DNA from 3 places in the Acetonema longum DSM 6540 genome. Region 3 is predicted to be linked to each of the others. Evidence: a T-box and tRNA genes for the amino acid it is inferred to sense, from the RefSeq annotation. Region 3 holds a T-box; the other regions hold tRNA genes.
What was found. A T-box is a leader RNA that pairs with one kind of tRNA and senses whether it is charged. The one in region 3 lies ahead of leuS (leucine--tRNA ligase), so its partner is inferred to be a tRNA-Leu.

Region 1 (10,646 bases), on a different contig from region 3:
CTCCCGGCTTAGCGGTGAATGATATATGGTTCAGAATTTCTACATCCGAACGGTAGCGAAAAGACACCTGTTCAAATTCAACGATACCTTTCACTCCTGCCGGTACTTCTAAAGAACCGTCAATGACAGCCGGCTGCTGCGCATATAAGGTTTCGATCCTTTTCCAGGCAACGAGACCCAGCTTCATCGCCGTATAAGCCTGAGCAATCTTGCGCACTGGCGGAGGAATATTAATAATGTACACCAAAAAGGCGAACATACCGCCAATGGTTAAATCTCCTTCAATGACAGCCCTGCCGCCAAACCATATAATAACCGTCAGGCCGATGGCAGCCAGGAATTCGATGAGAGGAACCAACATGGCATTAAGCCGTTGAATTTTTAAAAATTCCCCCGCTGCCTGCCATATCTTAGCGCTGAATTTTTGATATTCATATTCTTCCCGGTTATAACTTTGCACAGTGACGACCGATAGCAGGGAATGATGCAATAACCCGGAGACTTTTTCCATAGTCTCGGTCATCAAAGCCCCTAATCGGCCCACTTTTTTATTAAAAAAACTAATGGCCAGGACAATAAACGGCAGTGTGGCAAAAGTAACCAGAGAGAGCTGCCAGTCAAAATAAATCATAATCAACATAATAGCAATAACATTCAGAGACTCAACAATAAAATCAGAAATGCTGACTGTGACGGCCTGCTGGATGAACAGCAAATCATTGGTAAACAATGAAATCATTTCACCGGGCGGGCGTTTGAGAAAATAGGAATAATCCATTGACTGGATCTTAGCATACATTTCCTGTCTGACTGCCTGCAGCATTTGGTTGCCGACTCTTCCCATAGTATAACTATAGGCGTAGAGAAATAAACCCTTCAGCAGATATAAAATCACGATACCAACGCTAATAATATGCAGTTGATACCTTTCTCCGGCCGTTAAGACATTATCAATCAGCAGCTGCATCACAACCGGAGCTGCAAGGCCTGCCGCACTGGCTATAATAAAGCAAAGTAAAGAGATCATAACGATCGGCCAATATGGAACAAAAAGTTTATGCCAATATAGTGCTAGCATATATGCCCCCGTGCTGAACAAAAATACGCTGACGCTGAGATAAATAAAACCAAGGAAGGCAACGCCGCCTTCCTAATCTTGCCTCTTAATCATCTACTGCCGGGAGCCAACAATAAACTCCCCGCTAGTGAATATTCGATTCCTGCCCTGCAAATCCTGCCGAATAAAGTAATATAATAAAGAATTTTGATTTTCACCTGCGACAGGAAGCAAATCAGCAAAAACCGTGGCCAAAGAGCCGCCCACGGTTTTTGCTGCCTAAAAAAAGTCCCTTTTACACAAGAGGCCAGTGCGAATTTGCTGCCGAAGATCCGGCTCTTGCGTTAGGCATACCAATCTTTCTTTTATTTGTATTCCCGGTATGTGCTGAATACTTGGCGCCGCCATACCGTAGCCTTCGGTATCGTGCTTGCAGTTCCCTTTATTATGTTCTCCGGTGCATTAAAATCCCATACGGCACACTACTTCGGCCCTCTTGGCTCTTCAAACAGAGATCGACCATTTTGTATATAGGTCCATGGCTGCCGGCAAATCGGCAGTGTATTTTCCCGGTTGATTCATGGATGTGTTTTTCTATCCAAGCGTCACATTCGGAGAGCGTTTTCCGTTCTGACATACTTGTTCCCTCCCTCTCCCCTTTGGCTAATCGGGATTAGCCGCTGAATAGGCAGTTTTGTTTTTTCCCAAAACAAAAAGTCCCAGACCGAAAAGGTCCGGAGCTAAACTCATTTCACTGCCAAACAGCCAGCAGAGCAACAAAATTAAGATGTCTTCGCTCACTCCGCATTTCTTTCTCTGACAGTATCTGCCCGCAATCAGCATTTACCCGGTTGTTCTTTGTCATGATATTCTCCTTTGAACACAAGAAAAGCGCCCTATTCGGACGCTTCCCATGATTCGTAATTTATTATTGATCTTCCCGATAACAATGACATTCGTGTTCTTCTTCTTCCTCGCAACACTCCGGTGAAGCATCGGTAACACTGCAAAAATCATGGCAATGACCTACATCGTAACTGGTCTTACCTGCAAAGCAATGTGTATGTTCATCGCAACCACCAATATCTATTGCAGGGCCAGTCATCACATCGACCATATGCCAGTGGCACTCCCCTCCCTTCGGGTCATAGGAAGTCCTGAAACATATACGATGAACATGAGAACGACCTTTACGTATCGGCGTTCCACTTGTTCCAGTAATAAGGTGTTGGTGTTCGCAAGCTACATCTGCCATTGTTTGTGTAAGGTGTACATGCTCCATGTAGGCTTCCTCTTTATTAGGCTTATGCATTGGATATCCACGATCTTCTTCGTCTGACATTTAAAATTCACCTCCATCACATACTATGTAAAGTATACAGATAAGGTGATTGAGTATATAGTAAGCAGCCCATTCAGTATAAAAACAAATTGAAAGTGCTCTGTAAAAAATTAGAAAAAAATATTCAACGTTTGCACTAGTCACGCTGATTGAGCAGTATCAATTTCGAATATCCAAGCAAGAAAGCCGCCGGCCAATACCAGTTAGCGGGCTTTTATCTTCACCTAATTATTCCACAATCCCATCCGCCCTATTTGAACGCTTCTTCCTCTCTCTTTTGATGTATATATCTGAATAGCTTTTTATAGGCTTCATCAATTAATTCCGCATAATCCAGTAAATTATTATTGTTAACTTTTGTTACCAATTCATCAATTATAGCTTTACATTCGGGATATCAGAAACTGATATGATCTCATCTAGCATATTGCGGAGTTCAATATAGAATGGATTTCTTTCCAATACGTCCGTCTTAAAAAACAATCGGTCTTTTGGCATCTCCTTTACGGGTACCAAATCCCCTCGTTTGATCAAGTCAGATATATTTTGTTGGCTACAGTTTAAAATCTGCATTACTTCAGCAGTGTTAATTAATTCGTTTTGGATAAATTCAATCAATTTTTCTCTATTTTTAGAACAACATCCACTCATAGCCTTAACCTCTCCAGAATTCGTATTATTTCAATTGGCTGTAATTATAGCACTTTACTCGATGTATGCCAAGTAAGAGACCACAAAATAACCGTCATTTTATTGACGGTTATTTATATTTGAATAATTTGGTATAAATCATCTTCCTCACCTCGGTTTATTTTATACTATAAACCTTAGTTGTATGTGTTCTCGAATAAACTTTGTGTATTTAAGATTTAGTTCGGTCAATACCAGTGCGAATTCATCAACTGCCCTTTTGGTTGCTTCGTCCATGTTGCTCCCCCTCCTTTCTTCTTAATTTTTTTCCGAAATAGGAAATTATTGGTTTTCATCGAAGTATCACCTCAAAGGGAGGTAATACAATGAACGATCATGCCAAGGACATCTATTTACGAATCATGCAAATGATTCAAATCAAAGAGGCTCGTTTAAGGGAAAATCAGGATATGAAAGTCACTCTTCTTCAATATCCAGATTTTGAAGTAACTGAGATAGGTCGCCTGGGAAATGAATACCTTTTCTTTTCCGGGATGACTTCGCAGTCTCCGGAAACCACTCTTCTCCTTCCTGTCGAATCGATTCCAATAAGAATTGACGTAGTGGATCAGAAGGATGAGTTACCTGTAAAAGCAGTAAAGAAAATTGGGTTTCGGGGAGACATTTCAAGTAATAAATAATGGCATCTAACTTCTTAGCGTCGCTATTGGTAGTAGCGGCGCTTTCTTTTGTTTGTTCGTCTTTCTCACTCTCCTAGTGTTTATTGGCACTGCCTTTTTAAAATCTCCTGAGGAACGCATGGACCAGGGCGAAAAAGTTTCTGCCCTATTCGACGCTCGTGAAGTATACAAATAGATGTAAATGAGCGTGTCTTGAGCACATTGACCGTATGGAAGGGAAGATAGACCGACTCTCTCTCTTAAGGTATCTTCTACGAATCGGCTTTAAAGGATGATTTTTAATATGTTCCTGCAGAGGCATGGATACGGAACTATTTCAGACTGGCGGAACGCCCATGGCTATAAAACCAGGCGTGGTCTGACGCCGTAAATGAAAAAGACCCGGACAGAGTCCGGGCCATGTTTCAAAACTTCGTTGATAAGGTTGCTGTAAATCCTGATTATATGGTTACTATCCATCTCAAGATAGTATGCCTGGCGTTGGTGCCGAGGACCGGAATCGAACCGGTACGGGTGTTACCACCCGAGGGATTTTAAGTCCCTTGCGTCTGCCTGTTCCGCCACCCCGGCATTTAATTTTCTGCCTGCCGATAATAAAACTCTGTTATCGGGTCACAAAAAAACTGTTAGATTTAAATTTGGAGGCGGCACCCAGATTTGAACTGGGGGTGAAGGTTTTGCAGACCTCTGCCTTACCACTTGGCTATGCCGCCATCTTTGTTGGAGCGGAAAACGAGATTCGAACTCGCGACCCTCGCCTTGGCAAGGCGATGCTCTACCACTGAGCTACTTCCGCATTATGGTGCCGCAGGGCAGAATCGAACTGCCGACACGAGGATTTTCAGTCCTCTGCTCTACCGACTGAGCTACCGCGGCAATTATTGGCGACCTCGAAGGGATTTGAACCCTCGATCTCCGCCGTGACAGGGCGGCATGTTAGACCACTACACCACGAGGCCGTGAATGAACTGCAAAATCTATTTTATATCATTCCGGTTCTTCTGTCAACAAAATATTTAAACAAAATGACCTTTCCAATCTCTTTATGATCTCTGCAGAAATGTCGATGCTAGTCTTCAAGAGCACTCTTAACCACACGAAGCACTTCCTGAGGGGCAAAAGGCTTAATGATAAAACCGGAAGCACCCGCCTGATTCGCATCCTCTATTACCTGTTTTTGCCCAATAGCTGTTACCATAACAACGCGGGCCGAAGGATCTATTTCGTGAATTTTCTTAGCCGCCCCTATTCCATCCAGATGGGACATGGTAATATCCATCGTAACCAAATCCGGCTTATACTGCTGATAAAGCTGTACTGCCTGGTTGCCGTCTCCGGCTTCAGCCACTATTTCATAGCCTGCTTCTTTTAATAATTTGCCCAGCAACATGCGCATAAACATTGAATCGTCGCATATCAGTATTCTTGCCACATTGAATCCCCCTTGTTTAGCTCCGATAGAAATCATAAAAATGATGCGTCGGTCCGACCCCATGCCCCAGGTCGAACCCATGGCGAATCGCCATTGTTATGAACACTTTGGCCCGGCGAATCGATTCATCGAGACTCATTTTTTGCGCCAGACCGGCCGCAATGGCGGAAGAAAAGGTACAGCCGGTTCCATGGGTATGTTTGGTGTCAATTCGTTCATTCTCCAAATAGTTGAAGGTATATCCATCAAAAACCACATCGCAGGCGGCTCCAGACAAATGGCCGCCTTTGACAACCACATGCCCGGCCCCCATAGCATGAATTCGGCGGGCTGCTTCCTCCATTTTTTTATAGTCATCCACAGCGAATCCCACCAGTTCGGCGGCCTCATGCAGATTTGGCGTCACAACCCGGGCTAATGGAATTAAGTGGGACTTCAAAGCAGTAACAGCATCCGGCCGTAGAAGATGGCTGCCGCTTTTGGAGATCATGACCGGGTCTAAAACGATATTATGGGCCTGATGGCTTTTTAATCCTTCCGCCACCGTTTGAATAATTTCAGTGCTGCTCAGCATACCGATTTTCACAGCGCCAACTGATATATCGGTGTATATAGCGTCGATCTGGGCGCGGATAATGGCGGTATCCAGTTCACGAATATCCGTGACTCCCTGGGTATTTTGCGCGGTAATCGCTGTGATGGCGCTCATGCCATAGACGCCCAACGCCGAAAACGTTTTTATATCCGCTTGGATCCCCGCGCCGCCGCATGAATCAGACCCTGCGATAGTTAACCCTGTAGGCAGCATTGCTTTTCCTCCTTATTCTTTATCCCCTTTTTAATGATGATCAGTTTCATGAATTTCTGCGCGCATTTCTTCCAATGTCGGCAGGAGATGCGTACTGATCTTTTCTTGTAATTCAGCAATCTCCTTTGCATCAAAGGTTGAAATGACTGCAGGGGTACAGCGGATTCTCTTCTCACCGTAAAAATCATCCCGGTAGATATTATACATAATAGTTAAATTGCTGTCGCTGGCAAAATCGCTATAATCGACAATCAGATAGGCTCCGTTGATCCACCTGACAGGCCGGGCCGGATTTACAAACAAATCGAATCCGGCAGCTGTTGCCGGCAAACAGCCCGAATAGTCCCACTCCGTGATTTTCTTGGCGCCAAACACGTGTCCCAGAGTCTGCGGTTCCAATCCGGCCATGCTGGCTAATTGAGACTGGAGCCGTTGTCTTAATATAGCTTCAAACTGCGCCAGATCCTGACAAATAAAATTAATATCGACATATTCCAAAAGGCCGATCGAAATTTTGACTAAAAAATCCTTGGTCGCTTCATCATACAAAGCCGAAAAAGCGAGCCGGCGCGACTGGCATGAATAACTAAAAATGAGATATTGCGATCCGGTCATGCAATCCGGCTTGGTTAAGCTAAAACCGGCCATATCTGGTTCAAGACTGTCTAAGTAAGCCCATTGGCGGACTAGTTCCCTAATATTCTCCATAAAATGTCTCCCCATACTACGCAATCTAAGTATATTCTGTGCTCAATGGAAAAAACCTGCAAGAGTCACCAAACTTCCACTAAAAGAATACCATGGAGTAATCTGAAACCGGGAGGGAAACCAAATGTCCAAAAAGCAGAAGTTGTGCGCCCTGGCTTTACTGCTGTCGATATGTCTCGTCATCACCTGCATCGGCTGCGGCAGTCAGAAAACATCGTCGCAAACATCGGCTGTCACGGGACCGGACTGGGCGCCTAAACTGACTCCTTTACCCAAAGAGTTCACGGTCACCGTAGGAATGAAACAAGTCGTATCGGATGCCGGCATTCTCATCGGTATGGCCAAAGGATATTACCGCGATGTAGGGATCAAAATCGAAGCGGCGCAATTCAATTCCGGTCAGGAAATGATCAATCAATTGGCTGCCGGCCAGATGGATGTGGCAGCCACGGTGACGGCATCAGGATTATTCAATGCCATGTCACGGGACATTCCGGTCAAAATTGTCGCTGACAAGGGAGTGAATCTACCCGGCAAAGGCTACTACCGTCTGGTCATCCGCAAGGACTTAGTCGACGACGTCAAGGATTTTAAAGACTTGCGCGGCCGAAAAATCGCCGTTGTTGGGACAGCTTCCCTGGATGAGATAGCGTTGGTACGGGTTCTGGGAAAAGGCGGCCTGACTCTCAAGGACATTGATATGCAGGTAATCCGTGCTTTTCCTGATATGCTGGTATCACTGGCCAACAAAAGCATTGATGCGGCCATGGTCATTGAACCTTTTATCGCCCAAGGCATGGCCAGGGATATCCTGTATCCCTGGAAAGATCCATCGGAGTATGACCCGGAAGCGCAGACCGCCCTGCTGGTTTTCGGCACGTCTATGACTAAAAATCCTGAGGTTGCCAACCGGTTTATGACTGCCTATGTAAAATCCCTTCGAGACTACAATGATGCATTTTTCAAAGACCAGGGGAAACCCGAAATGATTCAACTCTTGTGCAACTACTCAGTCGTAAAAGATCCCAAGCTATACGACCAGATGTTTCCCATAGGTTTAAACCCAGATGGCTTCTTACGGGTCAGGGGTATCGAAATGGACCTGTCCTGGTATAAGGAAAATAATCTGCTAAAAGCAGATATCAAGGCCAGTGAAGCCATTGATCATCGTTATGTGGAATTTGCCAACGCCATATTAGGGAAGTACCAGAAGTAATCTTCCTAGGCAAGGTGACTACATAACCCACTGACAGGAGGTGAATTATGAACCCAATACGGCACATACGATTGTTGTCAATTTTATCACCTCTGACGTTACTATTGATTTGGGAGATACTATCCCGGCTGCAGGTGATCGACGTCCGCCTCTTTTCAAGGCCGTCGCTGATCTTTCAGTCCTTTATCCCCCTTTTACTGTCCGGTGAGTTGCTGCTGAACACCGGAGTCAGCATCCAGCGGGTGATATTGGGATTCATTGCCGGCAGCGCGCCGGGAATCATTTTAGGCATGAGCATGGGTTTGTCGCCTCTGATTCGTTCGGCGATCGAGCCCATGATTCAGGCAACATACCCCATACCTAAACTGGCGATTATGCCGTTCATCCTGCTGGTGTTCGGCATTGGCGAAACTTCCAAGGTATTTACCATTGCCATCGGCGTCTTTTACTTAGTGGTCATCAATACCATGGCCGGAGTTTTAAATATCGAAAAAATTTATCTGGATGTGGCCAAAAACTTCGGAGCCAGCCGTAAAGATTTTTATTTGACAGTGGCGTTTCCCGGAGCATTGCCCATGATCTTCGCCGGATTGAAGCTAAGTATGGGGATGGCCCTCATCCTGATCGTCGCTGCCGAGCTGTCAGCCGCTAAAGCCGGCGTAGGCTGGATGATCTGGCGGGCATACGACATGTTTGACATCGAGCAAATGTTTGTAGCGCTTATCGTACTGTCTGTTTTGGGTTATCTTTTTTCTCTGCTGCTGGATCAAATCGAACGATGGGTAATCCCCTGGAAAAATTAATGATATTATGTAATGGAGGTGCAGTTATTGGCAGATGTTCGCATTAAATTGGAAAAGATTCAAAAAATATTTGTCACAACCCAAGGAACCATCACTGCACTGGAGGATATTAACCTGCGCATCACAGACGGTGAATTCTTTTGCATCGTCGGGCCAAGCGGATGCGGCAAGACTACTCTGTTACGAATTTTAGCCGGATTGGAAACCATCACTGTCGGCAATATGACGATCAAAGCCCGGGATACCAGCCGTCCGCTGAATTCTATGGTTTTTCAGGAACAAAGCGTTTTCCCCTGGATGACAGTCACCGAGAATGTGGAATACGGCCTGCGCATGCGGAAAATGCCCAAACCGGTCCGCCGGGACATCGCCAATCATTATATTGAAATGATCGGCCTGAAACAATTCGCCGCTTCCTATCCCTGTCAACTGTCCGGCGGCATGAAACAGCGAGTCAGCGTGGCCCGCGCTTTCGCCAATGACCCAGAGATCCTGTTAATGGATGAACCTTTCGGCTCTCTGGATGAACAAAATCGCATTCTGCTGCAAAAAGAACTGCTGCGCATCTGGGAAGGGACCAGCAAAACCACGGTATTTATCACTCACAGCATTGATGAGGCCCTGTGCCTGGGAGACCGGATTCTGGTGATGTCCGCCCGGCCCGGGACGATTAAAACGATTGTGCCGGTAACCCTGCCCCGTCCCCGGGATGTAGAAACCATTCGGACCACACCGCAATACATTGAACTGTATCAAACCATATGGTCGCAACTGCGGGACGAAGTTCTAAAAGGAGAAACAGGAATCCCTTCCAGACGATAAAACAAACCCACGGAAACTCCGTGGGCTTTTATTCTGGCAGGGGCAGAAGGACTTGAACCCTCAACCAACGGTTTTGGAGACCGCTACTCTACCAATTGAGCTATACCCCTATAAAGAATGGAGCGGAAAACGAGATTCGAACTCGCGACCCTCGCCTTGGCAAGGCGATGCTCTACCGCTGAGCTACTTCCGCATAAGTTTGTCAACCTCTGACGGATTATTATAATATCACAAATCAACCGAGAAATCAATACTAAAAAATGGATAATATCACTTGGCGAGATGTTATTTCACTCAATCTTGCTCTCTGCCTAATATCCGTCAAATGGTTTATAGTTTACGGCTTCCCCGCTTGGTAATAGGGAGCCCTTTTGCGCACAAAGGACATTCAGCCGGCTGGTAACTCTGGACGGAAAGGTGCAGCAACGCTTCTGTAGGTACACCGAAAGAAACTTTACCGCCGCTGCGGTCTACCAACAGGGCGACCCCCGCTACATTTCCTTGTGCCTGTTTCACTACGTCCAACACTTCCTGCACCGAACCGCCGGTGGTCACAATATCTTCCACCACCAGCACCCTTTCTCCCGGGTGAATGACAAATCCCCGGCGCAAGGTCATAACGCCGTTCTCCCGTTCGGTAAATATGGCACGGGTGCCTAAGTTTTTCCCCACTTCATGGGCTAAAAGAATCCCGCCGGTTACCGGACCGACCACCACGCTGATTTGTTTGTCCCGAAAGCGTTCGGCCAGTGCGGCGCAAAGGGCCGCCGTATGCTGGGGATACTGCAGAACCTGAAATTTCTCCACATACATAGGACTGTGCAAGCCGGACGTCAGAAGAAAATGGCCTTCCAGTATGGCTCCTGTGTCAATCAAAAGTTGTTTCACTTGTGCTTCGTTTATGCTTAATCCCCCATTTCCCCAATAATTTTCTGTACCATTGCTGTGGGATTCTTAGCACCGGTGATCGGACGTCCGACCACTAAATAACTGGCCCCTGCCCGGATGGCTCCCCGGGGGGTGGCGATACGCTGCTGATCACTTTCAGCAGACCCTGCAGGCCGGATGCCGGGAGTCACGATCAGGAACTCCCTGCCGCAGGCAGCACGAATCGAGGCCGCCTCCTG
Region 2 (10,646 bases), on a different contig from region 3:
GGCGGCGAATTGCAGAAAGTATTGAACAAGCGGCTGATCATAGGCTGCTATCCCTGGCGGTTTGAGGGAGGCGAATCGTCTATCTGCCGGATCGTTGCCTACGACGAAGCGTAAATTTGGTAGAAACAGCAAAGGGACGCACATCACAGGAGTGCGTCCCTTTGAATAAACGGGGGTGGACTGTTTGGCAGAAACGATTGTGCTGGCATTCGGCGGCAATGCCATTACCAAATCTACGGAAAAAGGAACCCGTGATGAACAATGGAAAAATATCAGGAATACCTGCAGCCATGTGGCTGTGCTGATCAAACAGGGCCATCGGGTACTCATTACTCACGGCAACGGTCCCCAGGTTGGCAACCTGCTGCTGAAAAATGAGCTGACCAGGGATGTGGTGCCGCCGATGCCGCTGGATGTCTGCGTCTCCAACACCCAGGGATCATTGGGATATGCCATCAGCCAGACCCTGGGCAACTTTTTGCGGAATGCCGGCGTGGACCGGCCGGTCGCCGCGATGATCACCCAGGTAGTGGTCCGCTCTGAGGACCCGGCCTTTGCCAATCCGACCAAATATATCGGCCCGTTTTATTCTCAGACACAAGCCGAAGCCATGATGTCCGGGAAAGGGCACGTTATGCGGGAAGACAGCGGCCGCGGCTGGCGCAGGGTGGTTCCCTCGCCGGAACCGGTGGAAATTGTGGAAGCAGTCGCTATAAAGAAAATGCTGGATGCCGGCGTCATTGTGATCGCCGCTGGCGGCGGCGGTGTTCCTGTTGTCCGGACTCCTGCCGGGCTGGAGGGTGTGGAGGCTGTCATCGACAAGGATATGGCCGGACAGCTGCTTGCCAGGGAAGCGGGGGCGGACGCCTTGTTTCTGCTCACCGAAGTAGACCGGGTATGCATTCATTATGGCAAGCCCAACCAGCAAGCCTTTGACCGTCTCACCCTGGACCAGGCCAGGCAATACCAGTCAGAAGGCCATTTCCCGCCTGGCAGTATGGGCCCGAAAATGGAGGCCGCCATCCGGTTCGTCGACTCCGGCCGTCACCGGCGGGCTGTGATTGTTTCTTTGGAAAATGCGCATCTGGCCTTTAGCGGCGAAAGTGGCACGATTATCACAGCAAAGTGAGGTGAAAGCATTGTCAGGCATCGATATTCGGGAATGGAGCATTCAGGAGATTCACCGGCGATTTAACAGCCGGCAGCTTACCTGTGTCGAATTGGTGCAGGCCTACCTGGAGCGGATTGAGAAATACGATCAACAGGGACCTAAGCTGAACAGCGTTATTTCAGTCAACCCCCGGGCCTTGGAAGAGGCCAGGGAGCTGGACGAGGCCTTTCAGCGAAGCGGGCTGACCGGTCCGCTGCACGGCATTCCCTCGCTTCTGAAAGACAATGTGGATACCGCCGACATGGCAACCACCGCTGGCTCAAAAAGCCTGGCGGAAATGATTCCGGCCGCCGATGCCTTCATCGTCCGCAAGCTGCGCCAGGCAGGGGCGATTATTCTGGCCAAAGCCAACCTGCACGAATTTGCCATCTGGGGAGAAACGGTCAGTTCCATCCTGGGGCAGACTCTGAATCCCTACGACCTGACCCGTTCTCCCGGCGGTTCCAGCGGCGGGACCGGGGCCGGCATAGCCGCTAATTTCGGCACAGTGGGTATTGGCACTGACACGGTGAATTCCATCCGCTCGCCGGCATCGGCCAACAGTCTGGTGGGACTGCGTCCGACAGTGGGATTGGTGAGCCGGACAGGCATTGTACCCTACTCCCTGACCCAGGATACTGCCGGGCCGATTACCCGGACAGTGGCGGACGCTGCCGCTCTGCTGGATGTCCTCGCCGGCCATGATCCGGCCGATCCGGCGACGGCAGAATCGGCCCGGTATCTGCCCCATTCCTATCGGGATTTTCTCAATGCCGGCGGACTTGCCGGCAAAAGGATCGGCATCCTGCACCACCTGTTTGGTCAGGAGAATGAGCACCGGGAAGTGAACCGGACGATCCATCAGACTCTGGATACCATGCGACGGCTGGGAGTAGAATTGGTTGATATCGACGAAAAATTTGACGCTAACCGGCTTGTGGCCGAGATCAGCGTACACCTGTATGATTTCCAGGATCATTTAAACGGCTATTTGCGCGGCTTGGCAGGAGGTCGCCGGGTAAGCTCACTGCAGGATATCGTGGCAACCGGTCTCTGCCATCCCGGCATCGAAGAAAACCTGCAAAAAGCCCTGAGTCTCAGCACCCATGATCCGGAATACCGGCAAAGACTCATGTGGCGTCAGGCGCTGCAGCAACGTCTGCTGGATATAATGGCATCAGCCAAGCTGAACGCATTGGTATACCCCCATCAGAAGTGCTTGGTGGCGGCCGTGGGTCAACCCCAGGTGGAAAGAAACGGCGTACTGGCTGCTATAACCGGTTTCCCGGCAATTACTCTGCCTGCCGGCTTTTCCCGACCAACCGCCGACGCGCCTCTGGGAGTCCCGATTGGCATTGAGTTTTTAGTCAGACCCTGGGCCGAACCGGTGCTGATCAACATAGCTTCTGCTCTGGAGCGGGCAATGCCGGTCCGAAAACCGCCTGTCGGTCTGCTGTAACGATCTATTGAAATATAAAGTCCGTCGATTGCAAATCGACGAAATATTCTCAAAAATGTTTAAATACTCTATTTCCGATATTCCGCATACGGGCTGCGCTTACAATAACACAGATCAATGATTCATCAGGCTTTGAAAAGAATATAGACTAGCGTCGGAACAGGTATGTCATCAGAACAAAACAGTACGAGGAGGTAGAGTCGTGCTAAGCAGGTTCGATTATGTCAAACCACAGACTCTGGAAGAGGCTTTGGCTTACCTGGCGGAAAACGCCGGGACAAAAATCCTCGCCGGCGGCACAGATCTAATGGTCATGCTGCGCCGTAATGCTCAGATGCCGGAGCATATTTTGGATATAAAATCTATTCCCGAGACTAGGCGCCTGGACTATAAACCTCAGGAAGGACTGTTTATCGGGGCTTCGATCAATGTGAATGAAGTGGCCGGAGCAGCAATGACCCGGGAGAAATATCCGGCTTTAGCCCAAGCCGCTAATGCTTTGGCTTCTTATCAAATCCGCAACCGCGCCACCTTGGTGGGGAACATTTGCAATGCCTCCCCCGGCGCGGATTTATCCGGTCCTTTGCTGGTCTATGACGCCAAGGTGCATGTCGCCAACAGTCAGGGGCAACAGACAGTGGCTATCCATGAGTTCTTCACCGGTGTCAAGAAAACGGTCCTGCAGCCGGTAGATATCGTCATTGGCGTGTCATTGCCGGATGTGGACGCCGCCGATGCTGTTTTTCTCAAACAAGCCCGCATCAGGGGGCACGATTTGGGAATTGTCGGGGTGGCAGCACGACTGACGGCAGCAAAAGAGTTCCGGATTGCCATGTCGGCGGTGGCTCCCACTCCCATCCGGCTGACCCGGATGGAAGAACAGCTCAAGGATCGGCCTCTGACGCCTGAACTGGCTGCCTGGGCAGGAGAGGAAGCGGCCAAAAGCATCAGACCGATTTCCGATGTGCGGTCTTCAGCCGAATATCGCCGTCATATCGCCGGCGTACTGGTAAAAAGGGCCTTGTCCCAATTGCTGGCTGCGGGAGGTATATAAGATGTGCGAAAGATACGGTGCTGCCAAGACTTGTTTTACCTATATCGATTCCGGTCTGCCGCGGATTTCGCTGCATTGCCGGGTTAATAGCGAAGCGGTAAATGCCTTCGTTGATCCGAGTATGACCTTGCTCAGCTTTCTGCGCAAAGAATTAAAGCTCTTTGGCGTGAAGGAAGGCTGCGGTGAAGGTGAATGCGGGGCCTGCACCATTATCATGAACGGCCTGGCGGTCAATTCCTGCATGGTGCTGGCGGTTGAGGCTGAAGGCGCTGCCATCACTACGGTAGAAGGCTTGAGTCCCGACGGCGGGCTGTCTATTCTCCAGCAGGAGTTTATGAACCATGATGCCCTGCAATGCGGTTTTTGCACGCCGGGAATGCTGATGTCGGCGCGGGCGCTCTTAAACCGCAATCCGGACCCCACCGAAGCGGAAGCCAAAGAAGCCATAGCCGGTAACTTTTGCCGCTGTACCGGTTATGTTCCCATTATTGCCGCTATTTTATCGGCTGCTAAACTGGAAAAGGAGGCAAGGGCGAAATGAGAGACAAACAATACCGTCATATTGGCAAGTCAGCCGTACGGCTTGACGCCCGAGACAAAGTAACCGGCAGGGCGGTTTACACCTTTGATATGGAACTGCCGGGAATGTTGTATGCCAAATGTTTGCATTCGCCTTATGCCAGTGCGGCCATTGTCTCCATTGATACAAGCGCTGCCAAAGCTCTGTCCGGGGTGAAGGCCGTACTCACCGGCGAAGACATCCCCTATCTCTTAGGTTTATATATGGTGGATAAACGGATACTGGCCCGGGGCACGGTCAGGTATCAGGGGGAAGCGGTGGCAGCAGTGGCAGCGGTGGATGAAGCAACCGCCGAGCGGGCTCTGACCCTGGTGAAGGTGGAATATCAGGAATTGACGCCAGTGATGACTGTCGATGAAGCGCTGGATGGAAAAACACTGGTTCATGAAGATATCAACCAGCTGGAATATATTAAAGGCGTATTCTTCCCTCAGCCTGATTCTAATATCGCCAGCTGGAACAAAACCATCAAGGGAAATATCCGGCAAGGCTTTGCCGCGGCCGATGTCATAGTGGAAAGTGAGCTGACCCTGCCGCCGGTAGCCCATGTGCCCATGGAGACCCACGTGGCTATTGCCCAGGCCGATCCCTATTCCCCGGTTTTGAAGATCTGGTCTTCCACCCAGTCCCCCTTTGGGGTGCGCCAGCTTATGGCCAAGTCCTCGGTATCGCCAAAAGTGATATTCAGGTGATTGCCCCTTATGTAGGCGGCGGATTTGGCGGTAAGGCAGGCATTCATCTTGAGCCCCTGGCAGCGGTGCTGTCCCGGGTCTGTAAAGGCCGTCCGGTTAAAATTACCGCTTCCCGGGAAGAGGAATTCAATCAGTTGCCTTCCCGGGCCGGCATGCGCGGTCGGATAAAGACCGGCGTTACCAAAGACGGCAAGATTACGGCCATGGAAATCTATTATGACTGGGACAGTGGCGCTTATGCCGACTATGGTGTAAACGTAGGCCGGGCGGCTACCTATTCCGGCGCCGGTCCCTATGAAATTCCCAACGTTGAGCTGCACTCCCGCACTTTATATACCAATAAGGTGTTCAGTACGGCCTATCGCGGTTTTGGCCATTTGGAAACCCATTGGATCGTTGAACGGCAGATGGATCTGGTGGCTCAGAAATTGGGCATGGATCCCTATGAACTGCGGTGGAAGAATTTATTGCGGGAAGGCTCTCTCACCCTCAGCGGCGAGCGGATTACCCTTAACTCCGGCCGCCCGGATCACTGTCTGGAAGCGGTGGCCAAAGAAATCGGCTGGACAGGGTATCGCTCGGAAGCGGAACGGCAGGCGGCGCGCAAGACCGGCAAGGTGCGCGGCAAGGGATTAGCCTGCCTGCAGAAGGCCCCGGCTATGCCTTCCAATACTTCAACCTCAGCCATTATGCAGATGGATGAGGACGGCAATGTCCGGATCATGCTGGGTGCAGTGGATATGGGTCAGGGGGCTAATACGGCCATGGCTCAGATTGCGGCCGAAGTACTGGATATGCCTATGGAAAAAGTCAAAGTGGCCTGGGACCCGGATACCGACCGTCATCCTTATGACTGGTCCACAGTAGCTTCTAAATATACCTTTATGGGCGGCAACGCGGTAAAAAGCTGCGCTCATAATATGCTGCACCAGATGAAGGAGCTTGCCGCTCAGATACTGCGGTGCCCGGCGGATGACCTGACTCATGGCGGCGAAGCCATTTATCATATTCAACACGCCCGCCGGCGAGTCTCCTATAAAGATTTGGCATTAGGTTATGTTTATGAAAATGGCAACGGCATCGGCGGGCCGCTGATCGCCCGGGGTGTGTATATGGCTGACGGATTAACCTATCTGAATCCCGATAACGGCCAGGGGTTGCCGGCCCTGGACTGGACCTTTGGCGCTCATGGCGTAGAAATCGAGGTGGACGTGGAAACCGGCGAGGTTTCCATTCTGAAAATCGCCTCTGCCTTTGATGTCGGTCAGGCCATTAACAAAAAGCTGGTGGAAGGGCAGATTATCGGCGGCGTCCTGCAGGGAATCGGCTCGGCTTTGATTGAAGGATTTAAGTTCAGCCCGGACGGACGCATGCTCAATCCTTCCTTCACCGACAACAAGATTCCGACGGCCAAAGATATTCCGGTGGAAATCCTGCCGATCTGCGTGGAAAATCCTCAGCCTGACGGACCCTTTGGCGCCCGCGGCATAGGGGAGCACCCCATGATTTCCGTGCCCTCAGTCATTGCCAATGCACTGTATGACGCTCTGGATATCAACTTTTTCAGCCTGCCTTTGTCGTCTGAGACAGTGGCCCTGGCGATTGCCGGAAGAAATAACTAGGATATAGAAAATGCTGCCTGAATTAAGCGATTGCTTTTTCAGGCAGCATTTTGTTTTTTAAAAGGATCTGTTTCCAAGCAAAGGATGACGGGCGGGTTTCAGACTGAGGCGCAAAACCTGGGCGACCGCTTCCTCCAGGACGAGATCCCGCTGTTTGTCCCGGCTTTCCATGATGCAAATCGGCGCGGAAGATCCGACCTCTCCTGCCGGGAGGTAAATGTATTCTTTGGTGTTGCCGTCGCCAAAAATTACCCCTGCCAGGAGTTTACCGGCTATTACTCGGCTCATGAGCTGCATCTCCTTCTTCCATAAAAGCATTTCTTATTGGCTGTATTATATCATTAAAGCCAGTGGCGATGCCACTGGCTTTAACTGTAGGATCTGTCGTCTGGTGTTGTTCCGCCGAGCATGGAATTGACAATGGTGGTGGGCTCAAGGGGCTGAAACCGTGTGCCCTCTAAAAGCTGCATTTCGAATTTTAGATTCTCCAATTTCTCTTCCAATACCTTTTGCGTATAGCCATATCCCTGCAGGGCAATTACCGAATTCTCCAGCTCCTGGATCTTTTCTTCATAGTCGCTGTGCAGCCTGACAATCTCGTGACCGGTTTTGATCTGCATAAATAGAACACCTCTGTGCATTCGGGCATATTTCTCATTTTTTAAGGCTATGGGTAGAATATGCGTATATTTGGCAATCTATACGGGGTAAGCTTGCTGTCGCTCGCACCAAAGTGAGAATCAAAAAGGTCCAAAGAAAAAATGCTAGAGGAAAAAACCCTTGACATCAGATTTTTGAAGTGGTAGAATATATTTTGTCGCGAGGCGCAACAGCCTCGGGCAGGATAGCATGGTGGCTGTGGTGAAGTGGTTAACACGGCGGATTGTGGATCCGTTACTCGAGGGTTCGAGCCCCTCCAGTCACCCCATCAAATTAAATATAAAATTGGGGCGTCGCCAAGTCGGTAAGGCACGGGACTTTGACTCCCGCATGCGTTGGTTCGAGTCCAGCCGCCCCAGCCATTTTTTTATTTGACCCACTAGCTCAGTCGGTAGAGCACCTGACTTTTAATCAGGGTGTCCCGCGTTCGAGTCGCGGGTGGGTCACCATCTATATGCAGATTATATATTTTCGGATAGAAACATGCGGGAGTGGCGGAACTGGCAGACGCACCAGACTTAGGATCTGGCGGGTAACCGTGGGGGTTCAAGTCCCTTCTCCCGCACCAATATAGTAATAATAAAGTTCTCGGAGAGCATCTCCGGGGCTTTTTTGTTTTATGGGGTGCTTATGCAGCATTTTGTACAGCAAATTGCGCCAGCGTGCTTCTTTACGGAACAAGAATAATCGCACAGCTCCCGGAATAGATAATATTATTCACCAGTGGGAGGTGGCGCTTATCATCCGGAGTCCGTATTGCTCCTATGAGGCGGGAGAGCTGGATCAGCAGGGGCGTAAGATTGCCGAAGTATATTTTAATATCCCGGGAAGTCATATCATCTATCGCTGTGAAGATGTGATCGGTTTAATTGTCGGCATGGAGACCGATACGATCAAGAGTCCCTCCTGCATTGCAGCCGAGATGAATTCGGTTTACAGTTTATTGAATTTGGAGGAACGAACCTGTTATTATACAGATATTGCTATTGCATTGCATCAGTGTTTACTGGGAGATGACGCATCGGCGCGGAATATTTTAAATCAGTTGAGTCAGAACATTCTCCAGCATAAAACCAACCGGATCAAATTGGATTATTTAACGGGCTGTTTATACGGGTTGGTCGCATGCATTGCCGCTTTTGCTCTCATTTGTGCGCTGCCGACTCTTTCTGACTGGACTGTTCCTTATATCTTTCTGGCCGGAGCGGGCGGCGGCTTTTTTTCGGCTGCAGTTGGGCTGCATAAAATCAGCATAGATTTGAATACATCCCGCCGATATTATCAGATTAACGGAATGATCCGGATTTTTATCGCGGTAATTTCCGCTTGGATCGGCTTTTTAGCAATTAAGGCGGATGTGATTTTCGGGATGTTTAATACTAAATCGGAAGGGATTCTTTTAGTTGCTGTCCTGGCCGGTTTTAGCGAAACGTTTGCTTATAATATCCTGATGAATTTAGAATCGCGGCAGCAGTCTTCTGGTCAAAACGAAGATAAAACTACAACGGGAGATGCTGAAAAGACTCCGCGGGTGTGACCGGATTACATCCGCAGAGCCTTTTTGCCTGTTATAGAATTCTGATGACTGCTGGGAAAAGGAATTTTCACTGAAAGCGGAGAAAATTCATTCAAAGTGATTTTGGATCTGAGGAAAAAGGAGGGCTGCCATAAATGACGGATAGCATGCAACAAGCCATAAACGAATTGAAAGAGCTGCTGGGTAAGGGCTATAGCGGTGAGATAGATCGGGGTGATGCTGCACTGCAAGCTGCTAAACTTTTACTGGGGATTGTTTCCTGCTGCGATCTGGAACTTACGGCAGTAGATGAGAAATTAGACCGGGCTATAATTAAAACGGAACATCTGGAGCAGCGGGTGGAAAGACTGCAGACAGAAACCAAAGAATTGCGACATCACAATGCGGACATGCTGGAATATCTTGATAGTAAGGGTTTGGCCAAAGACTTTGACCGTTTTCAGCAGGAGAAAAAGATTGCCAGGATACTACACTAGCGAGACTGGCTTATAGACGCGGAGCAGTTTATTGACAACATGCCGCGTTGATGCTATAATATTTCGGTAGGCCAAAAGCCTTGACTTTAAGCTAATATTGCGCCTGTAGCTCAGGGGATAGAGCAACGGACTTCTAATCCGTGGGTCGTACGTTCGAATCGTACTAGGCGCGCCAGAGAAATCAAGACCCCACAGAAATGCGGGGTCTTTGCTTTACCTTTTTTAGCTGTAAAAGCCGGCGGGCTGCTTTGTCATTCTTGCGTCGCGAACGGTTGATTGTCCTGATATTCTACAGTATATTCCTGCCAGGGAATATCTTGAACCGGTACGTTCATGGCCACCTTTAGGACGTCCTCATTGCCGAAATAAGCGGGGAGACCATGAAAGTTGATAGACACCAGGATGATTGGCAACCCTGGAAACAGAGGCTCGAATACTTTAATTACCCGGGATGCGGTAAATTTGCTGTCGATTACATATTCTTTGACGGATACGATTGCGTAAGTAATATCATGAACATTTACTACGGCTGCCTGAAATTTCATTACGGATCCTCCTGTGCGATGATTCTTCTGCAAAAAAACAATGAATAAAGCAAGATAATTAGAATATAATATTACTTTTTAACAGTAGCGTTTCCCTGCTGAAAAGACTCAAGAGTCTCTAATAATTTGTCAAAATTTTTTTGCGAATTTTCACTATAACGATTAAGTATTGATTAAAGTGTTGCATAAAGGGAAAGAACAGGCTAAAATAAGAAATCGGTGAAAAAGTTAAGAATTTTCTAAGGCGGTGATATTGAATGAAATCAGTCTCTGTTATTGGCATGCCAATGTGGCTGGGACAAACACGATATGGAACAAATCTGGGACCGGAAGCTTTGCGCCGGGCCGGGATGATGAATCGCCTGCAGGCATTGAACCCTGATATCATCGATTTAGGTGATCTTACGCTTTCTCAGACCACTGGGCAGGGAACACCCTCTCTGAAAAATCTAAAACAGGTTGCAGCCGCTAATGTAAAGTTGTCAGAAAAAGTGGCGGCAGTTATTGCCGAAGGCAGATTTCCTCTGGTATTAGGAGGAGATCACAGCATCGCAGTGGGCAGTATTGCCGGCGCTGCTAAGCATTATTCCCGGATGGGAGTGATCTGGTTTGACGCCCATGCGGATATCAACACTCCGGAGACTACTCCCAGCGGCAATATTCATGGTATGCCCCTGGCAGTCAGTCTGGGTCTGGGGCATCCGGCTTTGACCCGTATCGGAGGGTACCAACCGAAAATTCAACCGGAACAGGTGGTATTTATCGGGGTGCGGGATATTGACCCGGGCGAGCAGGATTTGATCCGGGAAAAACAAATAAAGGTTTTTACCGCTGAGGATGTAGCCAGACGCGGCATAGAGCAAGTCATAGA
Region 3 (10,646 bases):
CCGGCTTGTTTGTCTGCATATGGTGCACTGCCATACCGCGGGTAAATTTCCCGGAGCATATGCGGATAAACGCCAGCCGATCACGGTGGGCCGGGTTCATATTGGCCTGGATCTTAAAGACAAAAGCCGAAAACCCTTCCTGATCAGGTTTAATAACAGAGTCTTCTGTTTCCCTGGGAGAAGGAGACGGCGCTAATTCCAGGAATTCTTCCAAAAAGGGGCGAACGCCAAAATTGGTCATGGCGCTGCCGAAAAACATCGGCGTCAATTCACCGCTTAATACTTTCTGAATATCGAACGCATCGCCGGCTGTATCCAACAGTTCGATATCATCGCATAACGCTTGATGAGTCTCTGCACCGATCATTTTGGCAAATGCGGGGTCGTCCACACTGCCCTGGGATGAAGGAATAATCCGCTGCCCGTGGGCACTGTCTTCTTCAAAAAGCTCAATTTGAGCCAGTTTGCGGTTATATACCCCTGTGTAATTCCCATCCACTCCAATAGGCCAGTTCATGGGATACGAGCGGATGCCTAACACGTTTTCGATTTCTTCCATCAGATCAAAAGGATTTTTTCCGAATCGATCTAATTTGTTGACAAAGGTAAAAATTGGGATACCCCGCTGCTTGCAGACATGAAATAGTTTTTTTGTCTGTTCTTCTACTCCTTTAGCCACGTCAATCAGCATTACGGCGCTGTCGGCCGCCATTAGCGTACGGTAGGTGTCTTCGCTAAAGTCCTGGTGGCCGGGAGTATCCAAAATGTTGACCCGATACCCGTCATAATCAAATTGCAGTACGCTGGAGGTAACTGAAATACCCCGCTGTTTTTCAATTTCCATCCAGTCGGAAATAGCGTGCTTTTGCGCTTTTCGTGCCTTGACGGAGCCAGCCAGACGGATGGCTCCGCCGTATAACAAAAGTTTTTCGGTTAATGTTGTTTTACCGGCGTCAGGATGAGAAATGATAGCAAAAGTTCGACGACGAAGAATTTCTTGAGATAGTTGCCTTTGAAGCTCGGACATGCTTGACCTCCACTCTTGAAAACAATCATACAATATTTTATATTACGGCATATTGTCTATCTTTGCAAGAAATTACGAGAATTTTATGCGAGATTTATGTATATATTGACTAATCAAATTCTGTGTGCTATCATAATAATCTATATTGCTGTAATGCTCAAGTCTGAAAAATGATCGCGATGCATGCTGCATCGAGGAAAGTCCGAGCTCCATAGGGCAGGGTGCTGGATAACGTCCAGCGAGGGCGACCTTAGGGAAAGTGCCACAGAAAAAAACCGCCGGGGAACCGGTAAGGGTGCAACGGTGCGGTAAGAGCGCACCAGCAGTCAGGTGACTGGCTGGCTAGGTAAACCCCACCTGGAGCAAGACCAAATAGGGAAGGGATGAGGCGGCCCGCTGAGCCTTCCGGGTGTGTCGCTAGAGCCGGCAGGCAACTGACGGCCGAGATAGATGATCATTACCACGCCGTGCGGTGTGGGACAGAACTCGGCTTAATGAGGACTTGAGCATTACAGTGATTTATTTTTCATATAGATTCTAAAGGGAGTGGCTGCGGGACAGAGTTAACTACAGGCTGGAAGCCTGATTCTGTCGTTGGCAATACCAATTAGCGAGACCTTTAGTATGACTTGTATAAGGTTATACTAAAGAGGTCCCGCTTTTTTATTTTATAATGGGGAATGAATAGGGACAGCCTAATATATCCCTGCCTTATGCTGCGGCTGGACTAACGGTGATCGGACTGCTAATGTATGCCGCAGTCCAATGTACTGGCTAAAAATGCTCCCGCGGACAGGAATATTACGGTCAAATGTTTATAGGAACTAATTCAAAGCCGACAGCATCGCAGGCCACCAGATGAAACCTAGTGCCGTTGATAGTTCCGGTTGGAGCGAACTGAGCCGCCTCACCATGAAGATGCCCGAAGATACAGGTTTCTACGGCATACTCGGCGATGAGATCCATAAAGCCGCCAGTGAGTGAGGGAGTGTATGCCGGCGGATAATGCAGCATCAGCAAAATACGGCGAAAACCGGCTTGTCTGGCTGAATTCAAAGAAAGACGGACCCGGTGCAGTTCCCGCTGATAAATAGGCAGGTCGTCTGCCGTGAACATAGGGTCAGCAGGCGATGTCCAACCGCGGCTGCCGCATACAGCGATATCTTCCAGAGCTACATGTCCGTTCTGTAAAAAAGTGAGCTGATGATTTACCGCCAGGGACATTTTGCTGACGGTCTGCCACCAGTAGTCATGATTGCCCCGGATGAGAATCTTTTGGCCGGGAAGAGAAGCGATTGCCTGCAGGTCGGTTAAAGCTTCATCCAGTCTCATGGCCCAGGAAATGTCGCCTGCCAGCAGCACTGCATCCTGATCTGTAACCTTGGAAAGCCAGCTGTCTTTTATTTTTTTCCAATGGCTGCGCCATTGTGCGCCGAATTGGTCCATGGGCTTTAGCGGCGGGTTGCCCGATAAATGAGTGTCAGCAATTGCAAAGAGTTTCATCGAATGTTCCTTTCTATGGTCTGAGATCCTTGAACATGGTTTATACGGGATTCGTCTGATTATCTCCATCTTATAGAAAAATCAGGAAGAAAGCAAGGCGCGATTTGCCGGCTCAAATGGTCTTTACCCAATCTGCAAAGTGAGCCATGAGCTGTTCCCGGGCATTTTCGACTTCGGAACCATGCCACTGCTGGCCGGTTTCGTCGTCAAACCAAATCTCTGAGTTCGCAAATGAATTGGCAGCCGGATATAGTTTTTCGTGAACCGCAGCTTGTATTCCATCCAGCATACTTTGCCTGATGGTTTTCCTTGAACTGCGCAGATTGGCTTTCTCGGTAATTTTTACGTCCACACACCCGGTTTCATCTGCATCTATTTCGATATGGCTGAGAAGCTTTCCGTTACGCTTGGCGGTGTTAATTGCCTCATTGGCTGCATGAATAGCCTGCTGCCGCTCCAGCTGGTCATTGAGTACACTGATTCTAATATTTCCAATAATTAACTTATACATAACGCACCTCCTGAGTCTGCTTACCAGATATTTATGCTGGTCATGCTCAGATAGAACAAGAACGGCAAAGATTTGAATTCTTCTGGCAAACGTTGACTTTTCAAACTGGGTGCTTTATAATAAAATTTGCAAATCCATAGAAGCAGAGTAGTACGCCCTGTCGGTTTTCAGAAAGTTGGCGGTTGATGCAAGCCAATACGAAACACGGCCGAACTCGCTGCGGAGGAGCAGTTGCGAAAACAACTGACGCTGACCGGCGTTACTGGTGAGAGAGGACCGGGTTTTTCCCCGTCAAGCAGGGTGGTACCGCGTGCAAATCGTCCCTGGCATTGAATGCCGGGGACTTTTCATGTTGTTAGAAAAAATCGTACACTTTAATGCAGGAGGATGTATATGAACGAGAAATACCTGCCCCATGATTTAGAGAAAAAATGGCAGAAACAATGGAGCCAGGACCGGTCTTTTGCGACCCAAATGGACAAAGAACGTCCGAAATATTACGTTTTGGAAATGTTTCCATACCCTTCGGGAAACTTGCATATGGGCCATGTCCGCAATTACTCCATTGGCGATGTGGTAGCCCGGTTTAAAGCCATGCAGGGCTTTAACGTGCTCCATCCTATGGGATGGGATGCCTTTGGAATGCCGGCGGAAAATGCAGCTATCAAAAACGGTATCCATCCGGCCAAATGGACCTGGGACAATATCGCCAACATGCGGCGCCAGCAGCAGGAACTGGGACTGTCCTACGACTGGGACCGGGAGGTCGCTACCTGCCATCCGGACTATTACCGCTGGACCCAATGGCTGTTTTTATTGTTTTTCAAACGTGGCTTAGCCTATAAAAAGAAGGCTGCGGTAAACTGGTGCCATGACTGCAACACTGTTTTGGCCAATGAACAGGTCATTGACGGTCATTGCTGGCGCTGTGATTCTGTCGTAGTCAAGAAGGAACTGGAACAATGGTTTTTAAAAATTACCGATTATGCCGATCGTCTGCTGGAAGATTTGAATGAATTGCCCGGCTGGCCGGACCGGGTAAAAATTATGCAGGAAAACTGGATCGGTCGCAGTGTGGGGGCTGAGTTTTCTTTTGAAGTTCCGGAAATCAGGGAACGCATTGCCGTCTATACCACCAGGCAGGATACGGTCTTTGGCGTTACTTACATCGTTTTGGCGCCGGAGCATCCTTTGGTGGAAAAATTGATTGCCGGCAAGTCTGCTGCCACGGCTGTCCGTGATTTTGTGGAAAAGGTCCGGAATTTAAGCGAGATTAACCGAACCTCTACCGATACCGAAAAAGAAGGCATGTTTACCGGCGCTTATGCGGTCCATCCCTTTACCGGAGCCAAGGTCCCTATTTGGGTGGCCAATTATGTGCTGTATGAATACGGCACCGGCGCTGTGATGGGGGTCCCGGCTCATGACGAGCGTGACTGGCAGTTTGCTTCTAAATACGGTTTGCCCAAACGCATCGTGATTCAACCGGAAGGTAATCCCCTTGCGTTGGATTCCATGGCCGCAGCCTATGACGGACCGGGTAAAATGGTGGATTCAGGCGATTTTACCGGTATGGACAACGAAGCAGGAAAAAAAGCGGTTGCCGAATGGTTTGAACGCCAAAAAATCGGCAAGGTGCGGGTAAACTACCGGCTGCGGGATTGGCTTATTTCCCGCCAGCGTTACTGGGGAGCACCCATTCCTATTGTGTATTGCCCTGAATGCGGCGCAGTGCCTGTGCCGGAAAAAGATTTACCGGTCAGGCTGCCGGAAAATGTCCGGTTTGATACCGGCTCGGTATCTCCTTTGGCCCAGGTCGCAGACTTTGTAAACTGCAAGTGCCCGCATTGCGGCAATGACGCTAAACGGGAAACCGACACCATGGATACCTTTATCTGTTCCTCCTGGTATTATTACCGCTATACCAGCCCCGGCAGCACTACCGCACCCTTGGATGCCGAAGCGGTCAATTACTGGATGCCGGTGGATCAGTATATCGGCGGTATTGAGCATGCAATTTTGCACTTGTTATACTCCCGCTTCTTCACCAAAGTGTTGAAAGACGCGGGGTTGATCGAGGCTAACGAACCTTTCAAAAACTTGCTCACTCAGGGCATGGTCATCAAAGACGGGGCCAAAATGTCCAAATCCCTGGGCAACGTGGTTTCCCCCGAGGAAATTATTCAAAAGTATGGTGCCGATACAGCCCGTCTGTTTATCCTGTTTGCCGCCCCGCCTGAGCGGGATCTGGACTGGAGTGACCAGGGAGTGGAAGGGGCATATCGTTTCCTGGGACGCTTATGGCGCATTCTGGGACAATATCAATCACTGCTTAAAACAGCCTCTCCTACCTACTCGCCGGCTGATTTAAGCAAAGAAGAGCGGGATTTGAGACGGATCCTCCATGTTACCATTAAAAAGGTGACTTCGGATATTGGCGAACGGTTTAACTTTAACACAGCGATCAGTTCGATCATGGAACTGGTGAATGCCATGTACTTGGTAAGGGAACAGGTCAGTAAGCCTAATCCCAGCCTGTTGAGGGAGACTGCCAGCGCTCTGTTACGGCTGTTGTCCCCCTTTGCGCCGCATATTACCGAAGAGCTTTGGCACGAAGTCATAGGTAAGGGCAGCGTGCATAAGCAGAGGTGGCCTGTCTGTGACCCGGATGCCATGCAGGTGGATGAGGTTGAAATTGTGCTGCAAATCAACGGGAAAGTCAGAGACAAGATCATTGTACCTTCTGGCTGCAACGGGGACGCACTGGAGAAATTGGCACTGGAGCAAGACAAGGTTAAGTTGATGCTGGAAGGCAAACAAGTGGTTAAGATCATTTCAGTACCGCAGAAATTAGTCAATATCGTGGTGAAATAACCGTAGAGAGTAAAAATCCCGGGAGATGATCCCGGGATTTTAATTGGCATAAGAAAATGTTGAAGTTTGGGAGGATTTTAACATTTTCAGTAAAATTAATATGATTATGGAATTAAAAACGGAGGATGCAAAATGGATGAGCGGCGGCGAAAATATTTGCTGGTCATTGTCGTTGCGGCAGTGATACTGCTGGGGAGCAGCTATTCCTACTGGCAGCAGTCAACCTTGCCGCATCAAGCCTCCATAGCTACGGAGAGCCCGCTGGCAATAGCCAAGATGCCTGATGCAGATCCGGTGGTCTATGTATCAGGTTTTGTGGTCAAACCGGGAGTCATGCGGATCGCCGAAAACTCCCGGGTGATTGACGCCGTCAATGCGGCGGGAGGTTTGGCGATCGGCGCTGATGTCTCCAGAGTGAATTTGGCCCAGAAAGTAAAAGACGGCATGCACATTCAGGTGCCGGGAAGTTATGTCCCCAGTGGACCCGGGGCTCCGGCAGCGACAGGCGGCAGTAATGGAACGGCTGTTTCCGGGGACAAAATCAATATTAACACAGCCGACAAAAATCAGCTAGACTCACTGCCGGGCATTGGCCCGGCCCTGGCTGACCGCATTATCCAATACCGGCAGGAAAACGGCATGTTTTCAGCGATTGAAGATATCCAGAAGGTGTCCGGCGTGGGCGCCGCTAAATTTAATCAGTTAAAAGACAGAATTACTATATAATGAATCTCACGATTTTGGCTCTGGCCTTTATTCTGGGAATATGGCTCAGCGGTCTCTATGCCTGGTCATTATGGTTTTTGGGAAACGCTGCCTTGCTCATGCTGGCAGTAACGGTTTGGCAGCTTCGGATCGCCGGCGGTGGCCGGGTCAAATATTATCTGGTCTTATTGTTTATGCTGGTCGGCATGATTCGCTCCATTCAGGCAGAGATGATACCCCTGACCGATATCGGCCGTCTGGTGGGGGAACGGGTTTATGTCGAGGGCATTATCAGCGATATTCCCCGCCGGCTGCCTTTGGATGAGCAAACCGTAAAAATCGGCTATCGGGTGAGGCTGGAACAAATCAAACAGAATGGCCGACTTCGAGCCGTAAGTGGAGAAGTTCTGGTCACTGTCCGACAGCAGCCGAAAGAAGCGGTTGCCCTGCCGGGGGAAAGAATCGCAATGACCGGCAAGGTCCGGGCGCTTCATGGCTATAATAATCCGGGGGCGGTTGATATGGTGGCTGCCTGGAAGCGTCAGGGCGTTAAGGCACGGATTGCTCCGAACGGCGGGGTACGGATTCTGCCAGGGGGAGAAACAGGGGCATATCTGCGGACGGTGGCTGCCATACGCGGTTCTGTGGCCGAGGCCATGTTGAAGGTGATGCCGGACGGGGATGCCGCGGTGATCCAGGGACTTTTATTCGGAGGCTATCAGGGAATTTCTCAGGAAGTCATTAAAAACTATGCCGCTACCGGCATCATCCATATTCTGTCAGTGTCGGGCTCTCATATTGCTCTGTTGATCGGGTTTATTCATTGGCTTGGCCGGAGATTAAAAATCAGGGAGCCGGTTTCGGCGATGGCGGCAACGGTTGCGGTGCTTTCTTACGCTTTGGTGGCAGGACTGATTCCGCCGGTGGTGCGATCCGTGATCATGGGGCTGGCTGCCTTGCTGGCGTTTGCAGCAGGCAGGGAAAAACATGCGTCTTCGGCATTAGGTTTGGCGGCTTTGGTGATGTTGGTATATCAGCCCGGGATGATCTATGATATCAGCTTCCAGCTTTCCTTCGCCTCAACGGCGGGATTGGTTTATCTATATCCCCAGACCGTTCAGTTTTTCAGCCGTTTTTTGCCGGGAATAGCGGCGGCTGCATTGGGGGTTACGGTTGCGGCCCAACTGGGGTCTCTGCCGTTTTTAGCCTGGTATTTCAGCCAGCTCCCCGCCAGTTCTATAGCAGCCAATATGATCATTGTACCCGTCATTGAAGCGGTGCTGATTTTAGCCCTGGTGGGGAGTGTGGTCAGCCTGATTCTGCCATGGCTAAGCCAGACATTATTCGTCCTGGCCAGTTTGGCGGTTGGCCTGGCCAATCAGATGGCTGCCTGGTTGGCGGCAATGCCGGGCAACTTATGGCCAATCCCTCCTTTTGGCCTCTATGGCAGCGCCTTATATTATTGCATTCTGGGTTGGATTTATGGTTATCCGAAGGGAATTACCCGTCCCTGGATAGTGTATAGAAGATTCCCCCGACTGGCCGGGGCGGCAGTTCTTTTGCTCGTGGTAGCCGCAGTGATTTATCTTAATTTGCCGCACCCGGTCCGGGTTCATTACATTGATGTTGGTCAGGGCGATGCTGCCTTGATTACGACGGCCCACAGTCGTAATATATTAATTGATGCCGGCGGCGGAGGAGAAGACAGCGGTTTCGATACCGGCGAATATGTTGTCATGCCTTACTTGCGGCATTATGGCGTGACTTCTCTGGAGTACCTTATCCTGACTCATGGCCACGCCGACCATGCCGGAGGTGCCGCAGCCATCGCCGCCGGTATTCCGGTGAAGAATATCATCCTGGCAAGAGAAGCTTATTCCCCGCCAATTAAAGCTCTGTTGCAAAAATCCGGTGGAGGCCGGGTTATTCCGGCCTATCGGGGGCAGCAGATCGACCTTGACGGCATAACCATTCGGGTGATTGATGCTATGCCCAATTTTGCCGGCCAGCAAACGGCGAATGAAAGTTCTATCGTTATAGAGGTTGGTTACGGCGATTATAATTTTTTGTTTACAGGGGATTTAGACGGCAAGGGCGAAATAAATTTGGTAACGCAAGGTCTTATCCGGCAGAATACGGTTTTGAAGGCAGGGCATCACGGCTCTAGAACATCGACCACTCTTTCTTTTCTTCAACAGGTAGGGCCAGAGTATGCGGTCATATCCGCCGGGTTTCAAAATCGTTTCGGGCATCCCCACAAGGAGACTCTCATCCGCCTGGCGGACGCTGGCTCTACCGTGTTGCGCACGGATTTGCAGGGAGCGGTTGTCTTTTCCGTCACCTCTGACGGACAGGACATAGGCTTTGATACGTATGTAAAGTGAGGCAACTATGAATTATCATCAGGTATTGCAAGATATGGAGCGCGGCGAGATCGCTCCGGTTTATCTCTTATATGGGGAAGAACCTTTTCTCATAAGACAAATTGAGCAAGCGGCGGTACGCCATCTGTTAGCGGAAGAAGACCGGGAGAGTTCCCTGTTTATCTATGATCAGGACCCAGTCGCAACAGAATTGGTCAACCGTATCGATACTCCGCCTTTTTTCGGGTCTAAAAATTTAATTTTAATCCGGGACACCCGGCTGTTCCGGGCGAGCAATAAATCAAATGAGGAAATCTCCGATAATCCGGGGCGGGACCCGGACGAAAAAATAATCCGGTGTCTGTTGAATATGCCTGATTTCAGCCACATTGTTTTTTCTGCCGGCGACAAAGTGGACAAGCGCCGGAAGCTGTATAAGGTCCTTGAGAAGGTGGGCGTGGTTTGCGAGGCAGCGCCGTTAAAACCGAAGGAGGCACGAGTCTGGATTGATGAGAAAATGAGCGGCAGCGGCAAAGTTTTCTCATCTGCCGCTATGGAAGAGATGATGACCGCCTTATCTCTGATGCCGCAAATATCTTTGGGGTTTCTCGACAATGAGATTGATAAGCTCTTGTTATATGCCGGACAAGAAGCCAAGATTACTCCGCGCCATCTCCAGTCGGTCTTATCCGCTAGTCCGGAAGTGTCTATTTTCAGCATGATTGAAGCCTTAAGTCAAAAACGGGTGAAGGAAGCCCTGCAGCTTTTGGCCGTGCAGGTGAATGCGGGGGAAAATCTGTTGCGTATTGTCGCCCTGCTGGCTCGCCAGCTCCGCCATCTATTATATGCCAAAGACCTGCAGGCGGTGGGAGGGTATAGCCGGGACATCGGGGAGAAACTGGGTGTACCGCCCTTTATCGCCGAAAAAATAATTAACCAGGCCAAAGGGTTTTCCAGGACCACTTTGCGCCAGGCTTTAGTCGACTTGGCAGAAATCGACAGGGGCCTAAAAAACGGAACCGCCGGCATAGCGGCGGTAGAAACGCTGTTTATCAATATGTGCGGGTAGATGAAAAAACAAGGCTTCAATCCTATTGGTTAGGAAGGAAGCCTTGTTTTTACAGTGCGTTAATTTTTTTGGCTAAACGGGATTTTTTGCGCGCTGCGGCATTTTTATGGATAACGCCCTTGGCTACAGCTTTGTCAATGGTTTTGTAAGCAGCCACAAGAAGGTTCTCAGCCGTAGCTTTGTTGCCGCCCTGTACAGATTCTGCGGTTTTGCGGACTACTGTACGTACTTCCGATTTGGTGGAAGTGTTGCGGGAACGACGAAGAGCATCGGTAATTACGCTGCGTTCCGATGATTTAATGTTTGGCAAATGCTTCACCTCCTAATACAATCATTTACCTAAAATATTCTAGCATGGCGCCAAGAAAAAAGCAAGTACCCGCTCTTTGAAATTCTATCCTTGAAGCTGTAGAAAATGGGAACAATTACGCTGCACTGACGGCAGGAAAAAACGAATCCGAGAGGAATAAAAACTATAATAATGATAAAAATTGTCGGTGAAGCTGATTCATCGGGAAGGGTGGATTTTATGCTGGGATTCCTACGCATTGCGGTTATTTTTCTGGTAATCACGAGCTGTTCCTTTGCTCAGGC

Region 1: it has a tRNA-Leu gene. The T-box ahead of leuS (leucine--tRNA ligase) is inferred to sense a tRNA for this amino acid. The anticodon was not compared.
Region 2: it has a tRNA-Leu gene. The T-box ahead of leuS (leucine--tRNA ligase) is inferred to sense a tRNA for this amino acid. The anticodon was not compared.

The regions. Positions count from the first base shown of each region.
Region 1 covers NZ_AFGF01000013.1:1,582-12,227, forward strand. Annotated here, with positions in the region: gene ALO_RS00950 (ABC transporter ATP-binding protein) at 1-1,078, opposite strand, end outside; gene ALO_RS21170 (YmaF family protein) at 1,986-2,399, opposite strand; gene ALO_RS00960 (helix-turn-helix domain-containing protein) at 2,775-3,050, opposite strand; gene ALO_RS00965 (hypothetical protein) at 3,416-3,730, shown strand; tRNA gene ALO_RS00970 (tRNA-Leu) at 4,212-4,300, opposite strand; tRNA gene ALO_RS00975 (tRNA-Cys) at 4,370-4,443, opposite strand; tRNA gene ALO_RS00980 (tRNA-Gly) at 4,452-4,526, opposite strand; tRNA gene ALO_RS00985 (tRNA-Phe) at 4,531-4,606, opposite strand; tRNA gene ALO_RS00990 (tRNA-Asp) at 4,613-4,689, opposite strand; gene ALO_RS00995 (response regulator) at 4,800-5,162, opposite strand; gene thiD (bifunctional hydroxymethylpyrimidine kinase/phosphomethylpyrimidine kinase) at 5,179-5,967, opposite strand; gene ALO_RS01005 (hypothetical protein) at 6,001-6,678, opposite strand; gene ALO_RS01010 (ABC transporter substrate-binding protein) at 6,803-7,894, shown strand; gene ALO_RS01015 (ABC transporter permease) at 7,942-8,697, shown strand; gene ALO_RS01020 (ABC transporter ATP-binding protein) at 8,710-9,519, shown strand; tRNA gene ALO_RS01025 (tRNA-Trp) at 9,554-9,629, opposite strand; tRNA gene ALO_RS01030 (tRNA-Gly) at 9,638-9,712, opposite strand; gene pyrE (orotate phosphoribosyltransferase) at 9,850-10,422, opposite strand; gene pyrF (orotidine-5'-phosphate decarboxylase) at 10,425-10,646, opposite strand, start outside.
Region 2 covers NZ_AFGF01000115.1:15,404-26,049, reverse strand. Annotated here, with positions in the region: gene ALO_RS12405 (cyclase family protein) at 1-114, shown strand, start outside; gene arcC (carbamate kinase) at 185-1,129, shown strand; gene ALO_RS12395 (amidase family protein) at 1,062-2,609, shown strand; gene ALO_RS12390 (FAD binding domain-containing protein) at 2,812-3,663, shown strand; gene ALO_RS12385 ((2Fe-2S)-binding protein) at 3,665-4,204, shown strand; partial or broken gene ALO_RS23800 (xanthine dehydrogenase family protein molybdopterin-binding subunit) at 4,201-5,342, shown strand; gene ALO_RS12380 (xanthine dehydrogenase family protein molybdopterin-binding subunit) at 5,343-6,557, shown strand; gene ALO_RS12375 (hypothetical protein) at 6,615-6,845, opposite strand; gene ALO_RS12370 (hypothetical protein) at 6,926-7,177, opposite strand; tRNA gene ALO_RS12365 (tRNA-His) at 7,410-7,485, shown strand; tRNA gene ALO_RS12360 (tRNA-Gln) at 7,504-7,579, shown strand; tRNA gene ALO_RS12355 (tRNA-Lys) at 7,591-7,666, shown strand; tRNA gene ALO_RS12350 (tRNA-Leu) at 7,703-7,785, shown strand; gene ALO_RS12345 (hypothetical protein) at 7,858-8,754, shown strand; gene ALO_RS12340 (hypothetical protein) at 8,889-9,230, shown strand; tRNA gene ALO_RS12335 (tRNA-Arg) at 9,330-9,405, shown strand; gene ALO_RS12330 (hypothetical protein) at 9,482-9,775, opposite strand; gene rocF (arginase) at 10,033-10,646, shown strand, end outside.
Region 3 covers NZ_AFGF01000121.1:716-11,361, forward strand. Annotated here, with positions in the region: gene ALO_RS12855 (peptide chain release factor 3) at 1-1,027, opposite strand, end outside; RNA gene rnpB (RNase P RNA component class A) at 1,186-1,536, shown strand; gene ALO_RS12860 (metallophosphoesterase) at 1,835-2,530, opposite strand; gene ALO_RS12865 (hypothetical protein) at 2,643-3,041, opposite strand; T-box leader at 3,170-3,369, shown strand; gene leuS (leucine--tRNA ligase) at 3,435-5,915, shown strand; gene ALO_RS12875 (ComEA family DNA-binding protein) at 6,048-6,641, shown strand; gene ALO_RS12880 (DNA internalization-related competence protein ComEC/Rec2) at 6,641-9,004, shown strand; gene holA (DNA polymerase III subunit delta) at 9,012-10,052, shown strand; gene rpsT (30S ribosomal protein S20) at 10,102-10,362, opposite strand; gene ALO_RS12895 (C40 family peptidase) at 10,582-10,646, shown strand, end outside.